One region of the Kitasatospora sp. NPDC018058 genome, then DNA from elsewhere that is predicted to be linked to it. Evidence: riboswitches for the same ligand, from Rfam matches in the RefSeq annotation. Region 1 holds a riboswitch; the other holds the start of a gene.
What was found. Region 1 has a riboswitch for cobalamin ahead of ACH4E7_RS14130 (cobalamin biosynthesis protein). Riboswitches for the same ligand answer to the same signal wherever they lie in the genome.

Region 1 (7,082 bases):
GCTCCGCCCGGTGCCATCGGAGATGAACCCGTCCCCGCCCTCGACCGCGATCACCCCGTGGTGGATCTCGTAGCCCACGACCCGCTGCCCGTACGCCTCGCCGACCGGCCGGGCGAGCACCTTCTCGACGCCGAAGCGCACCCGGGTCGGCAGCAGCCCGAGCCCGTCGACGACGCCCGCCCTGGACTCCACCTCGTCGTCGATCGAGCGCGCCAGCATCTGGTACCCGCCGCAGACCCCGAGGATCGGCAGCCCGGCCGCCGCCCGCGCCTTCAGCGCCGGCTCCAGGCCGCGTTCGCGCAGCCAGGCGAGGTCCGCCACGGTGGCCCGGGTGCCGGGCAGCACCACCAGGTCGGCGTCGGCCAGCTCCTCGGGCCGGGTCGCCCAGCGGACCAGCACGCCCGGCTCCTGCGCCAGCGCGTCCAGGTCGGTGAAGTTGGACAGCCGGGGGAAGCGCACCACGGCCACCCGCAGCACGTCCGCCCCGAGCGGTCCGCGGCCGTCCACCCGGTCCACCACCGTCGACAGGTCGAGCGAGTCCTCGGCGTCCAGCCACAGTCCCGGCAGCATCGGCAGTGTGCCCAGCACCGGACGGCCGGTCAGCCCGCGCAGCATCTCCAGCCCGGGCGCCAGCAGCCGCGCGTCGCCGCGGAACTTGTTGACGAACCAGCCGGCCACGTGCCGCTGGTCCTCGGCCGACAGCAGCGCCAGCGTCCCGTACATCGCCGCGAACACCCCGCCGCGGTCGATGTCGCCGACCACCACGACGGGCAGCCCGGCGGCGGTGGCCAGGCCCATGTTGGCGATGTCGCGGTCGCGCAGGTTGATCTCGGCGGGCGAGCCGGCGCCCTCGCAGACCACCACGTCGAAGCGGCGGCGCAGGTCCGCCAGGCACTCCAGGGCGCGTTCCAGCAGGACGGGCTTGCGCTCGCGGTAGTCCAGCGCGCCGACCTCGGCCACCGGCTTGCCGAGCAGCACCACCTGGCTGCGGCCGTCCGCGCCTGGCTTGAGCAGCACCGGGTTCATCGCCGCCTCCGGCTCCACCCGGGCGGCCTGCGCCTGCATCGCCTGGGCGCGGCCGATCTCGGCGCCGTCGGTGGTGACGAAGGAGTTGAGCGACATGTTCTGCGCCTTGAACGGCGCGACGTGCACGCCCTGGCGGGCCAGCCAGCGGCAGATCCCGGCCGTCACCACGCTCTTGCCCGCGTCCGAGGTCGTCCCGGCGACCAGCAGCGCGTTCCTCATGCCGTTCCCCTTCTCATCAGAAGCCGCAGCAGGACGTGGCCCGCGACCGTCGTACCCAGCGCCAGCGCGCCCACCCGCCGGGACAGCGTGCAGGCCCGCTCGATGTCGTCCACCGTCACCGGCCGCAACTCCTCGCCCAGCACCGGCCGGTGCTCCACCCGCTCGCCGTAGTGCAGCGTCCCGCCCAGGCGTACGCCGACCGCGCCGGCGAAGGCCGACTCGGCCTGGCCCGCGTTCGGGCTCGGGTGCGCGGAGCCGTCCCGGCGCCAGACCCGCCAGGCGGTACGGGGTTCGGGTGCGGCGGCCACCGTCAGCAGCGCGGTCAGCCGGGCGCCCGGCCAGCCGGCGACGTCGTCCAGCCGGGCCGAGGCCCAGCCGAAGCGGGCGTAGCGGGGCGAACGGTGGCCCACCATGGCGTCCAGGGTGTTCACCGCGCGGAAGGCCAGCAGCCCCGGCGTGCCCGCCAGGGCGCCCCAGGCCAGCGCGTTCACCACGGCGTCCGCGGTGTTCTCGGCCACCGACTCGACCACCGCGCGGGCGATCTGCTGCCCGTCCAGCGCGCTCGGGTCCCGCCCGCACAGGTGCGGCAGCCGCTCCCGGGCGGCCGTCAGATCGCCTGCGGCGAGCGAGCGGCCGATGGTGCGCGCCTCCCGGGTCAGCGAGGTGCCGCCGAGCACCGTCCAGGTCGCCGCCGCGGCCAGTGCCGCCCGGCCCAGCGGACGGCGGCCCACCGTGCGGTCCAGGGCCAGCGCGCCGGCCGCGACCGCGCCCACGCACAGCGCCGTGTACGCCGTCCCGGCCGCACGGCCGTCGCGCCACAGGCGGCGCTCCAGGCGGGTCGCGGCGGTGCCGAAGAGGGCGACCGGGTGGCCGCGGCGGGGGTCGGCGAAGCGGGCGTCGGCGGCGTAGCCCGCGACGGCGCCCAGCGCGAAGGCGGCGGCGCGGGTCAGCGGGCGCACGGCGGCGGGCAGCTCGGAGTCGGACGGGGCGGGGCAGCCTGCATCGCGTGCGTGTCCTCACTCAGGGTCCGCGCCCTGGATCGACGTACCGGGGGCGAGAGTCTCCTGGCTTCCGGGTCGGACGCACCCCCGGGCCTTCCAGCGGCTTCTGACAGCCCGCCGTGATGGGCCCCTCCTGTACGTTGGCGGGCAAGGAGGGACTTCCGAGCGTGCTCCCCGGTGACAGTGGCGGGACCGCGCCGGACTCGCACCGGCTTCCTCTCCATGCCTCCGTTTGGCCCGAGGATCCCATCACGCGGCCGATCCGCGCGTCAACCGAGGTCGCGGAGGGGTTGGTCACACGGTGTACCGGGTGCCGCGCTGTGCGATCGCCCAGCGCGGTGGAGGCCACGTCAGCTCCGCTTCGTGTGTTCGGCGGCTGGGGGCGCGCCGAGGGCCGCACCTACCGTTCGGTGCCATGCGCCGCAGAAAGACCCCCGTCGCCGCCCCGCCCCCGGTGCCGTTCTCACCCGAGGCCGCCCGCGCCCACCGGGTCGGCCTCGGCCTGACCCCGGAACAGGTCGCCGAGGGCATGGCCGCCCACGGTGTACGGCTGCTGCCCGGCCACGTCCTCGCCTGGGAGAACGGCGACCTGCGTCCCGGAGAGGCCGAGTTCATCGCCCTCGCCCGCGCCCTCTGGTGCCCCGCCGCCGACCTGCTGGGCGCCCGCCCGACGCGTCTGCGGGACCACCGCATCGCCCGGGAGCTCGGCCAGGAGGTCGTCGCCGAGCGCATCGGCATGCTCCTGCCCACGTACCAGGAGGCCGAACTGACCGGCCACTGGGACGGCGGCCCGGACCAGACCCACGCCCTCGCCCAGGTCCTGGGCCTGCGGCTGACCGAGCTCGTCGAGGCCACCGGCCGCGCCGAGGCCCTCGACCGGCTCCTGCGCCAGTGCGTCGCCGGCCGCTGGCAACCCCACCTCCGTGCCCTCGCCCGCCTCGTCCCCGTCCCCGAACCCGACCTGGCCGCCGTCCTGCCCGTCCTCCAGCAGGAGCACCACGTCCCCACCCACTGGGGCACTCCCAGCGGCCCCCGCACCCCTGCCGCGCCCCTCACCCCCCGGTTCTGGCACCTCCTCGCCGCCCAGCGGACGGCCGTCCCGGTCTGACGATGCCCCTTCCCCGCTGCTCCCGTACGCCCCGGACGGCCCAGCCCGGTGGCCGGGGGCACGCGACTCCGGTGAACTGGTGTACGAACACCGTCCGGTCCGTGAAGCAGAGCGGGGAACGATATGCGTTGGGGAACCGCAGCCGTTGTGGCGGCCGCCGCTGTCGGGGCCGGGGTCGTCGTGGCGATCGGCCGCCGGGCCTCCGAGCAGATAGTCCGTCCGGGGGCGGGGGCGGGGGCGGGGGCGCCCGTGGAGGAGGGGGCCGGGCTCATCCTGGTGCAGACCCTCGCCGCCGGCCGGGTCACCTTCACCCGCCGCCCGGAGAGCCTGCGGCGCGGCCGCTGGGCCGTGGAGTGGGAGGGCGGCGGGCACGCTGTGGTCGAGGAGATCCTGCACAGCGACGAGCAGGGCGTCACCCGGCGGCTGGTCCGCGCCGACCGGGGCACCCTCACGCCCGGTACCGAGGTCCGCTTCACCCCCCGCGTCCTGCTCGGCGACCCCGCCGAGGCGCTCGGCCTCGCCTTCACCGACACCAGCGCCGACGGCGAGCTGGGCCCCCTCCCCGCCTGGCACCTCGACGGCAAACGCGGCACCTGGGTGATCCTGGTCCACGGCACCGAGGCCGACCGTCAGCAGACCCTGCCGGTCCTCCCGGTGCTCGACCGCCTCGGCCTGCCCGTCCTGGCCGTCACCTACCGCGGCGACGAGGGCGCCCCCGCCTCCCCGGACGGGCTCAGCCACTTCGGCGCGACCGAGTGGCGCGACGTCGAGTCGGCGGTACGGCTGGCGCTCGACCACGGCGCGGGCCGGGTGGTCCTCTACGGCTGGTCGCTGGGCGCCACCACCGTCCTGCACACGGCGGCCCGCTCGGCCTGGGCCCACGCCGTCAGCGGGCTGATCCTCGACTCACCCGTCCTCGACCTGCCCGCCTCCGCCCGCCGCGACGCCGCCCGGGCCGGCTTCACCGGTGTCGCCGCCGAACTGGGCGCCCTCGCCGCCGAGGGCCGCACCGGGGTCGACCTGGCCGACTTCTCCCGCCTCGCCGAGGGCGCGGACCTGTACGCCCCCACCCTGGTGCTGCACAGCCCCAGCGACCGGATCGCGCCCTTCAGCACCGTCCAGCGCCTTGCCGCCGCCCGCCCCGACGTGGTCAACCTCCAGACCTTCCCGGGAGCCGACCACGCCGCTCTGTGGAACTCCGCCCCCGACCACTACACCGAACTCCTCCGTCGCTGGCTCACCCCCCTCCTCTGACCCGGCCGGGGCTCACCTCCGGGCCGACATCGGCCCTGAACGTGAGAAGTCGACCCACCCGACTCCTCACGCGGCACCCCCGCCCCGTCACCCCCCACGCCGTCGCCCCGCCCCGGGCCACACCGTCGGTCCGGGGCGGTTGCGGGTCCTCCCCGCAGTCCGCAGCCGCCCACGCGGACCCTGTTCGATTCGCTGTCCGGTTCACGCCCGCCCGCCGTTCCCGCCCGCGCACCGGAAGTCGGCCCCGCCGACTTCCGGTGCCGAACCCCTACCCGGCCGACACATGCCGCCTGGCCGGATTCCCACCCACTGCGGCCCCACCCACCCCCATCCCGACACGCAGCGTGACCGGGCGAGCGAGCACGGCGACGACCCGCCGCGGCCCTGGCATGACCCCGCCACACGTTTCCGGCCAGGCGGTTTGCCTCTGTTGCCCGATCTTGCGGAGGTGCCGTCCCCGGTCGCCCGGTCGTACGGACAACCGGATGTGACAGAAGGCCGGTGCAAGGGGAAGACTGCTCGACGTGACGTCTCGGAACCCGCGCGACCGTGATGCCCCGCTCCCGCCGACGATCGGTACCGGTGCGACGGTGACCCGTCTCCCCGGTACGGCCCACCGGCCCTCCGGTGGCAGGCCGGGCGGGGCCGGTGTACCCCGGCGACGAGGGCCCGCGCCGGCGCCCGGACGGGGCCGGGTTCCCATGCCGGAGGGCTTCCCCGCGCCGGCCGAGCTCGCGCCGCTGGCCCGCCGGATGCTGGTGGACGCCGTCCGGATCGCCCGCTGGGCCGGTGAACTGGACGAGGTCGACAAGCGTGGCGAGCTGCTCCCGGAGGACGCCCGTGCGGCGGGCCGGGCGCTGGCCATGACGGTCGGCGCCGCCGCCAAGGCATGGGGGCAGGCGCTGCTGGTCGGCTTGGTGGAGGCCAGGGACGGCGGGGCCGGCCCCGGCTGGCGCCTGCACGCCTGGGAGCACGACGACGAGGCCGTGGTGCGCGGCTGGTCCGGGCTCTTCGACGCCTGGACGCTGCTCGCCCCGGTGCCGCCCGCCGCGCTGCGCGGCGTGTTCGCCGTGCTGGCCGGGCAGGCCGTGGACCAGGCCCCCCAGCTGCTGTCCTTCCTGCACCTGGTGGACGGCCCGGTGGCCGAGAGCGAGCTGCTGGAGCTGCTGCGCCGCGGCCTGGACGAGCGCCGGGTCGGCGCGGCCCTCGGCGGCCCGGGCATGTCGCCGGTGCCGCACGCGGCCTCGGCCGTCTCCGCCGTCCGCGGCACCTGCCGCGAGCCGCAGATCGACACCCCGGCCGCGCCCTCCGACGTGGCCGCCGTCCTGGACTGGATGCTGGACGGCCTGGCGGCGGTCGGCGCCGTGGTGCGCCGCAACGATGCCGCCGAGCTGTCCCCGCTGGGCCACTGGGCGGTGCGGGCGAAGCTGGAGGAGATCTGCACGGTCGCCCAGACCGCGGCCGGGCACATCGAGCAGAGCGCCTTCGAGCTGCTGAACGCCTGCGCGGACTACTCGCCGGGCCCGGCCCGGGCCGAGTTCCGCGCCTGGGTGGCGGCCCGCCCGGCGGACCGCGCGGTGGCCGAGCTGCTGGAGGCCGCCCAGGGCGACGACGCGCTGGTGCGCGGGCTCGCCTTCGAGGCGCTGCGGGTGGCCGGCGGACCGGCCGAGCAGGCGGTCCGCGCCTCGGTGGACGAGCCGGTGCTGCGCCCGTACGCGCTGCTGTGGCTGGCGGAGCGCGCGGACGAGGGCGTCTCCCCGGCGGACGTGCTGGGCGCGGAGGACGCGGCCTGGCTGTGGGTGGACACCGCGGCCGCGGTGCTCGACCACGGCGAGACGGAGCTGCTGGTGGGCCACGTCGAGGGCGCCTCGGCGGGCGACCCGGTGCGGCTGTTCGCCCGGGCCCGGCAGTCGGGGCACCCGCGGGCGGCCTCGGTGTTGACGGCGGTCTCGGGCGTGCACCCGGACCCGGGCGTGGCCCGGGCGGCCCGGCGCTCCGCCTTCAGCGTCCACACCGGCGGCGCGTAGCGGACCAGGGAACGAGGAAGGGCCCGGAACCACCAGGTTCCGGGCCCTTCACACATCACGGGGGGCTCAGCCGAGCCGCGACTCCGCCCGCCGGGCGCGGACGTCGCCGACCTTCTGGCCGACCTTCCGCCGGATGACCAGCAGCGGCGCCATCGCCGCGAGCGTGATCTGGGCGAAGGCGCCCACGTGCATCAGGGTGTCACCGCCGGGCAGGCCGGTGGCCCAGGCCGCCAGGCAGCCGATGGAGACGACGATCCAGCAGAGCGTGGCGGTGGCCAGCAGCCCCTGGGGCTTCGGGTACTCGATCCGGCTGACCATGAGGTACGCGGCGCCGAAGATGGCGAGCAGACCGGGCAGGAACGGCGGGTCGAGCAGCACGATGGCGATGACCGTCATCGCGCCCATCGGGCAGGGCATGCCCTGGAACACGCCCGGCCGCATCTTGAC
Region 2 (7,082 bases), on a different contig from region 1:
GCGACTGCGTCGAGGTGGCTGATGGTGTGATCGGCCTTGCGCCGGTCCGTGACTCGAAGGACCCGGATGGGCCGGCGCTGCTGTTCGCGGCTGACGCCTGGGCTTCGTTCGTCGCAGGGGTCAAGTCCGGGGAGTTTCCGACCGACTGAAACAACAGAGGTGCCCCGCACGGGCTGTGGCCGTGCGGGGCACCTCTGTCGTATCTGACCTCTTAGAAGTCGTCGTCGAAGGAGACCGAGCCCTCGACAGCCACCTGGTAGGCCGACACCCGGCGCTCGAAGAAGTTGGTCAGCTCCTGGACGTTCTGGAGCTCCATGAAGCCGAACGGGTTGGTCGAGCCGTACCGGATCGGCATGCCCAGGCGGGCCAGGCGCTGGTCGGCCACGGCCTCCAGGTACTGGCGCATGGAGTCGGTGTTCATGCCGGCCAGGCCGTCACCGCACAGGTCCTGGGCGAACTGGAGCTCGGCCTCGACGGCCTCCTCCAGCATCTCGGTGACCTGCTTGGCCATCTCGTCGTCGAAGAGGTCGGGCTCCTCCTCGCGCACGGTGTCCACCACGGAGAACGCGAAGTCCATGTGCATGGACTCGTCGCGGAACACCCAGTTGGTGCCGGTCGCGAGACCGTGCAGCAGGCCGCGGCTGCGGAACCAGTACACGTACGCGAACGCGCCGTAGAAGAACAGACCCTCGACGCACGCCGCGAAGCAGATCAGGTTCAGGAGGAACGCGCGGCGGTCCTCCTTGGTCTGCAGCGAGTCGATGTGGTCGACCGCGTTCATGTACTTGAAGCAGAACTTCGCCTTCTGGGCGATGGAGGGGATGTTCTCCACCGCGGCGAAGGCCGCCGCGCGGTCCTCCGGGTCCGGGAGGTAGGTGTCCAGCAGCGTCAGGTAGAACTGCACATGGACGGCCTCTTCGAACAGCTGCCGCGAGAGGTACAGCCGCGCCTCGGGCGAGTTGATGTGCTTGTAGAGGCTCAGCACCACGTTGTTGGCGACGATCGAGTCGCCCGTCGCGAAGAAGGCGACCAGGCGGCCGATCAGGTGGCGCTCGCCCTCGCTGAGCTTCGCCAGGTCGGCGACGTCGGAGTGCAGGTCCACCTCCTCGACGGTCCAGGTGTTCTTGATCGCGTCGCGGTACCGGTCGTAGAACGACGGGTAGCGCATCGGGCGCAGGGTCAGCTCGAAGCCGGGGTCGAGCAGCATCTTGCGGTCTTCGTTCGGGGTGCTCACTGGCAGGCCTCGCAGGACTCGGGGTTCTCCAGGGAGCAGGCGATGGCGGCTTCCTGCTCCGGGGTGAGGGCGGGGGTGCCCATGGGAATCGTGTTGGCGGGCACCGGCGCGGCGGCGCGCGCGGCACCGGAGGCGGCCTGGGCGATCCGGGTGGCCGGGCGCGAGCGCAGGTAGTAGGTGGTCTTCAGACCGACCTTCCACGCGTAGGCGTACATCGAGCTGAGCTTGCCGATGGTCGGCGCGGCCATGAACAGGTTCAGCGACTGGCTCTGGTCCAGGTACGGCATGCGGGCCGCGGCCAGGTCGATCAGCGCGCGCTGCGGCAGCTCCCACGCCGTGCGGTACAGCGAACGCACCTCGGCGGGCAGCCAGTTGAACTCCTGGACGGAGCCGTTGGCGTCGCGCAGGGCGTCGCGGGTCTGCTGGTCCCAGACGCCGAGCTCCTTGAGCTCGCGCACCAGGTAGGGGTTGACCTGCAGGAACTCACCGCTCAGCGTCTCGCGCTTGAACAGGTTGGACACCTGCGGCTCGATGCACTCGTACACGCCGGCGATGGACGCGATGGTCGCGGTCGGGGCGATGGCCAGCAGCAGCGAGTTGCGCAGGCCGGTCTCGGCGATCCGGGCGCGCAGCGCGGTCCAGCGGTCGGCCCACTGCGGGGCGGCCGACGGGAAGTGGTCGATGTGCAGCTCACCACGCGCGGCGCGGGTCTCGCCGTACGCCTCGTGGCGGCCGAGCTGCTCGGCCAGGTCGGCGGAGCGCTCGTAGGCGGTGAGCATGATGCGCTCGGCGATCAGCGTCGAGAGCTGCTTCGCCTCCGCCGAGTCGAAGTCGATCCGCAGCTTGAAGAAGACGTCCTGCAGGCCCATCACGCCCAGGCCCACCGGGCGCCAGCGGGAGTTGGAGGTGCCGGCCTCGGTGGTCGGGTAGAAGTTGATGTCCACCACGCGGTCGAGGAAGGTGACGGCGGTGCGCACGGTGGCATCCAGCCGCTCCCAGTCCATCGCGCCGAGCAGGTCCTCGACCGAGGCCCCGTCGGCCACGTGCGCGCCGAGGTTGACCGACCCCAGGTTGCAGACGGCGGTCTCGGAGTCGTCCGTGACCTCCAGGATCTCGGTGCACAGGTTGGAGGAGTGCACCGTGCGGCCCGGCAGCGCGGTCTGGTTGGCGGCCCGGTTGGAGGCGTCCTTGAAGGTCATCCAGCCGTTGCCGGTCTGCGCCAGGGTGCGCATCATGCGGGCGTACAGGGTCTGCGCCGGGATGGTGCGCACGGCCTTGCCGGCCAGCTCGGCCTTGCGGTAGGCCTCGTCGAACTCGGCGCCCCACAGGTCGACCAGCTCGGGGACGTCGGCGGGGGAGAACAGCGACCAGTCCTGGTTGGCGTTGACCCGGCGCATGAACTCGTCCGGGATCCAGTGCGCCAGGTTGAGGTTGTGGGTGCGGCGCGCCTCCTCACCGGTGTTGTCGCGCAGCTCCAGGAACTCCTCGATGTCGGCGTGCCAGGTCTCCAGGTAGACGCAGGCCGCGCCCTTGCGGCGGCCGCCCTGGTTGACCGCGGCGACCGAGGAGTCGAGGGTGCGCAGGAACGGGACGATGCCGTTGGACTTGCCGTTGGTGCCGCGGATCAGGCTGCCGCGCGAGCGGATGCGCGAGTAGGACAGGCCGATGCCGCCGGCGTGCTTGGACAGGCGGGCGATCTGCGCGTAGCGGTTGTAGATCGAGTCCAGGTTGTCCAGCGGGGAGTCGAGCAGGTAGCAGCTCGACATCTGCGGGTGCCGGGTGCCGGAGTTGAAGAGCGTGGGCGAGGAGGTCAGGTACTCCAGGCGGCTCATCAGGCCGTACAGCTCGGCCACTTCGCGCACCGACTGCTCGGAGTCGCCGACCGCCAGGCCGCAGGCGACGCGGAGCAGGAAGTGCTGCGGGGTCTCGATCACCTTGCGGGTGATCGGGTGGCGCAGCAGGTAGCGGGACTGGACGGTGCGCAGGCCGAAGTACTCGAAGCGGTCGTCGCCGGTGGCGTCGATCAGCGCGTCCAGGGCGGCGGCGTGCTTGGCGACGAAGGCCGCGGTGGTGTCGCCGATCAGGCCCTCGGCGTGGCCGACGGCGATCGAGGCGGAGAAGGAGACCGAGCCCTGGCTGTTCGCCTCGTCGACGATCTCCAGGGCGAGCAGGCGGGCCGCCAGCTTCGAGTACTGGGGGTCCTCGGCGATCATCGACGCGGCGGCGTCCACGGCCAGCCCGCGCAGCTCGGCGAAGTCCGAACCGGCGTGGCGGCCGCGCAGCGCGGCGGCGGCGACATGGCCGGGGTCGACCTCGGTGAGGTCGGCGCTGCGGTCGGTGAGCAGCCGCAGCAGCGCGCCTCCGGGGTCGGAGACCGTCGGGTCGGTGAAGGCGGTACCGGAGCCCTGGGCGGGCAGGGTGGCTGAGGCAGCGGTGGTCAAGGCGCTCTCTCCTGGCGGCGATCGGCGGCGGTGATCGGGTGGCGCCGGGCCGATCTGGGCAGGGGAGCACGGCGCGAACGCAGAACGCGTCGCGCGACGGTGACTCCCCGGCCCGCCCGCGAGGCCCGGAGGGGTACTGCTCGTGCTGGCGCGGCCTCTGCGGGAGGGCCGTGGCGCACGCTGTTCGGCAGGTACTCGGACTCACGGGCACGGCTGCTGGAGCCGTCCGCACACCGCTGCGGGGCAGTCCCGGACTCCCACCGGGTTCCCCTGCATCGACAGCAGGAGTGAGCATACATGTAGTGCCGAGGGACTGAGGCGGCACCATATGTTGTGCCTGTTGTGTCGCGGACGCCGGCGGTTCCGGCGGGCTGTCAGTGCTTCAGGTACACCTTGTAGGTACTCGAATCACCGGTCGGGGAGGTGAACTGGGCGATCAGCTTGTACTGCCCGCTGGCGGTCAGGGCGGCGCTCAGGGCCCGGTCGGTGGCCTCCGGGGCGGTGCTGTCGAGGACGACCATGGTGAACCAGCCGTCCCGGATCGCGGCCGTGCTGCCGTCCTCGCCGTGGTGCTGCACTCCGGCGCCGTCGCGGTAGTCCGTCCCGGCCCGCGCCGAGACCCACTGCGCGGGTTTGCTGACGCTGCCCAGGTAGTACTCGGCGAGGCCGTCGACCTCGGTGAGGTAGTGGCCCTGGGGGACGGCGTGCGCCCGCAGGACGGCCAGCAGGCGGCCGGAGTCGGGCCCGTTCTGGTAGCGCAGGGCGGACTGTTCCATGCCGAGGGCCAGCAGCGCGACCCAGGCCAGGATGCCCAGCTGGGGGTGGCGGAAGTGGGCACCGACCAGCCGGGTGAGGCCGACGCCCGCGAGCGGGGTGGCGAGCAGCATGCCGTAGCCGAGGTGGCGGAACAGCGCCCCGGAGGTGCCGGTCCACAGGTGGACGGCCGGGATCAGCAGCGCGGTGGCGGTCAGCACGGTGCCGAGCAGGGCGCGCTGGGCGCGGGTGGTGGCGGCGCCGTCGTTCTCGGGCGGCTCGTGTTCGGTCATCTGCTCGCGGTGGGCGTACGCGACCGCGCCGGCCACCGCGAGGAGGGTGAACAGGCCGCCCCACTGGACGGTGCCGAGCAGGATGGAGCCGGTCGAGCCGGGGGCGTTGCCGTGCGAGGGGGACCAGTGGACGACCTTCCCCAGCAGGCCGTAGGGCAGCAGCAGGAGGGTGGTGCCGACGGCCAGCAGCAGGGCGCGCAGGGCGGCCGGGCCGGGCCGGCGGTGGGGCCAGGCGCAGGCCAGGGCCAGCAGGACCAGGGCGGGGACGGCGAAGGCCGCCGAGTAGGCGACGGCACAGGCCAGTGCGGCGGCCGGGGCGGCCAGCAGGACCAGGGCCGGGGAGCGCCGGGCGGTGAACACCGTGGTCCAGGCCGCGAGGGCGACCAGCAGGACGGCGAGGGACTCGGGGGCGCCGTAGAAGCCGACCACGACGGTGGACTGCAGCACGGCGTAGGCGGCTATGCCGCAGATGGCGACCCGTTCGTTGAAGAGCCGTCGGGTCAGCGAGTACAGCAGCACCGTCGTGAGCAGCGCGAAGCCTAGGCTGAGCAGCCGGGTGCCCCAGATGCCGCCGGCGTTCGCGGCGGCGCCGGCCAGCGGCGGGTACAGCCAGGGCGAGCCGGGGACGCGGTCGAGCAGGTCGGTGGTGACCGGGGTGCCGTGCAGGAGGTGGGCGAGCTGCTGGCGGCCGGCGACCATGGCGGCGGCCTCGTCGGGATGCGCGGCGGCGAGCAGGCGCAGGGAGAGTGCGGCCTGGACGCCCAGGACGGCGCCGAGCAGGCCGCGGGCGATCCAGCGGCGCCGGGGGCTGGAGGCCGGGTCCCAGCCGATCGCGGGGACCTGCGGGATGGTGTACGGGGCCAGCTCGACGGCATCGGGGTTGTCCACGGCCACGGCCACGGGCACGGCGGTGGCCGCCGCCCGGGCCCGGCGGGGTGCGGGCACGTCCGCCTCCGGCGCCTCGGCGGCGGGGGCCTGCGGGGCGGGGATCCTCGCGGCAGGGGTCTTCGGGGTGGGGGCCTTCGGGCGGGGGGAGAAGACGTTGAACTCGGGCTCTGTACTCATCATGGGTTCCGGATGTCGAAGCCGTAGCGGGGGGCGGACACGCGCTGCTTGACGGCGGAGAGGGTGTCCGGAACGGTCTCGACCCGCCAGTCCGCTCGCTTGATCATGTTGAACCAGATGAAGCCGACGATGTCGTCGTGCGCCTCCATCCCGGAGAACAGTTGGTCGACGAACGCGCGCTGGTGCCTGCCCTGCTCGGCGGCGGTCTCGCTGATGAAGAAGGGCTTCTTGCAGAAGGTGCGGATCTCGGCCATGGTCGGGCCGTACAGGGTCTCGAAGGTCTTGGGGCCGTCGTTGGTGAAGTAGCCGGTCATGCCGGCCCAGTCGACGTAGTTGTCGCCGGGGTAGTACGGCGCGAGGCGGGTGTTGGGCGCGGGCACGGTGATGTTGGGGCTCCAGACCCAGATCACGTTGGTCGCGCCGGCCTGGTCGAAGATGTCGTGGACGTGGCGCCATGCCGCGACGAAGTCCTGGGAGCTGGCGGTCTTGCGGCCCCACGGGTACCAGTCGCCGTTCATCTCGTGCGCGATGCTGATGGCGATGGGCAGGTTGAGCTTGGCCACCGCCTTGGCCACGCCGCGCACGTAGTCGTCGGTGTCGCCGGCCGCGATCGAGGCGAGCGAGTGGTCGTACGGCTCCCAGGCCATGAAGGGCAGCGCCCCGGCCTCGTAGATCCGGCGCACGCCGGCGGTGTCGAAGCCGCCCTTCCAGTGGGCGTAGTACTCCAGGATGTCGGGCTGCTTGCCGATCGCGGAGGTGTAGCCGGGCAGCGCGTCCATCGAGGCGGGCACGCCGGTCAGGGCGGCGCCGAGGTACTTGCGGCTCGGCTTGAGCAGCGGGGTGATGTCGTACGGGACGCCGGTGGGCAGGGCCTTGGGCTTGGCGGAGGTGCTCGGGGCGGGCGCGCCGGGACCGCCGGCGGTGGCGGTCGACGCGGGCTGGGCGAGGTCCTCCTGCAGCGCGAAGCCCGGGTCCGCGGGGCCGCAGCCGGTGGCGAGCAGCAGGGCGGCGGTCAGCAGCGGGAGCGCCAGCCGACGACGGGGCAGGCCGGCCCGTCGGGGATGGGCGGACATGGTGATCACACTGCTTCCGTGGGGCGCGGCTGGACGAGGACCCGGCCGACGATGGTGGCGTAGAAGAGACCGGAGGCCAGGACGAGGGCGAAGTTCAGCGGGCCCATGGTGAGCATCCGCCAGATGCTCGTCCCCACCCAGAGCAGGGCGGTCCCGCCGCCCCAGACGATCACGCCGAGCCAGAACCGGCGGGTCTTGTTCTTCTTGGCGCCGCTGGAGCCGG

Region 2: it holds a riboswitch for cobalamin, as region 1 does, so the genes downstream of both, ACH4E7_RS01550 (ribonucleoside-diphosphate reductase subunit alpha) here and ACH4E7_RS14130 (cobalamin biosynthesis protein) in region 1, are expected to answer to the same signal.

The regions. Positions count from the first base shown of each region.
Region 1 covers NZ_JBIRFA010000008.1:234,198-241,279, forward strand. Annotated here, with positions in the region: gene ACH4E7_RS14125 (cobyric acid synthase) at 1-1,245, opposite strand, end outside; gene ACH4E7_RS14130 (cobalamin biosynthesis protein) at 1,242-2,204, opposite strand; cobalamin riboswitch at 2,303-2,466, opposite strand; gene ACH4E7_RS14135 (helix-turn-helix domain-containing protein) at 2,662-3,354, shown strand; gene ACH4E7_RS14140 (alpha/beta hydrolase family protein) at 3,502-4,608, shown strand; gene ACH4E7_RS14145 (hypothetical protein) at 5,310-6,635, shown strand; gene ACH4E7_RS14150 (CDP-alcohol phosphatidyltransferase family protein) at 6,702-7,082, opposite strand, start outside.
Region 2 covers NZ_JBIRFA010000001.1:339,879-346,960, forward strand. Annotated here, with positions in the region: gene ACH4E7_RS01540 (DUF397 domain-containing protein) at 1-149, shown strand, start outside; gene ACH4E7_RS01545 (ribonucleotide-diphosphate reductase subunit beta) at 212-1,207, opposite strand; gene ACH4E7_RS01550 (ribonucleoside-diphosphate reductase subunit alpha) at 1,231-3,651, opposite strand; cobalamin riboswitch at 3,844-4,000, opposite strand; gene ACH4E7_RS01555 (glycosyltransferase family 39 protein) at 4,050-5,789, opposite strand; gene ACH4E7_RS01560 (glycoside hydrolase family 26 protein) at 5,786-6,859, opposite strand; gene ACH4E7_RS01565 (glycosyltransferase family 2 protein) at 6,865-7,082, opposite strand, start outside.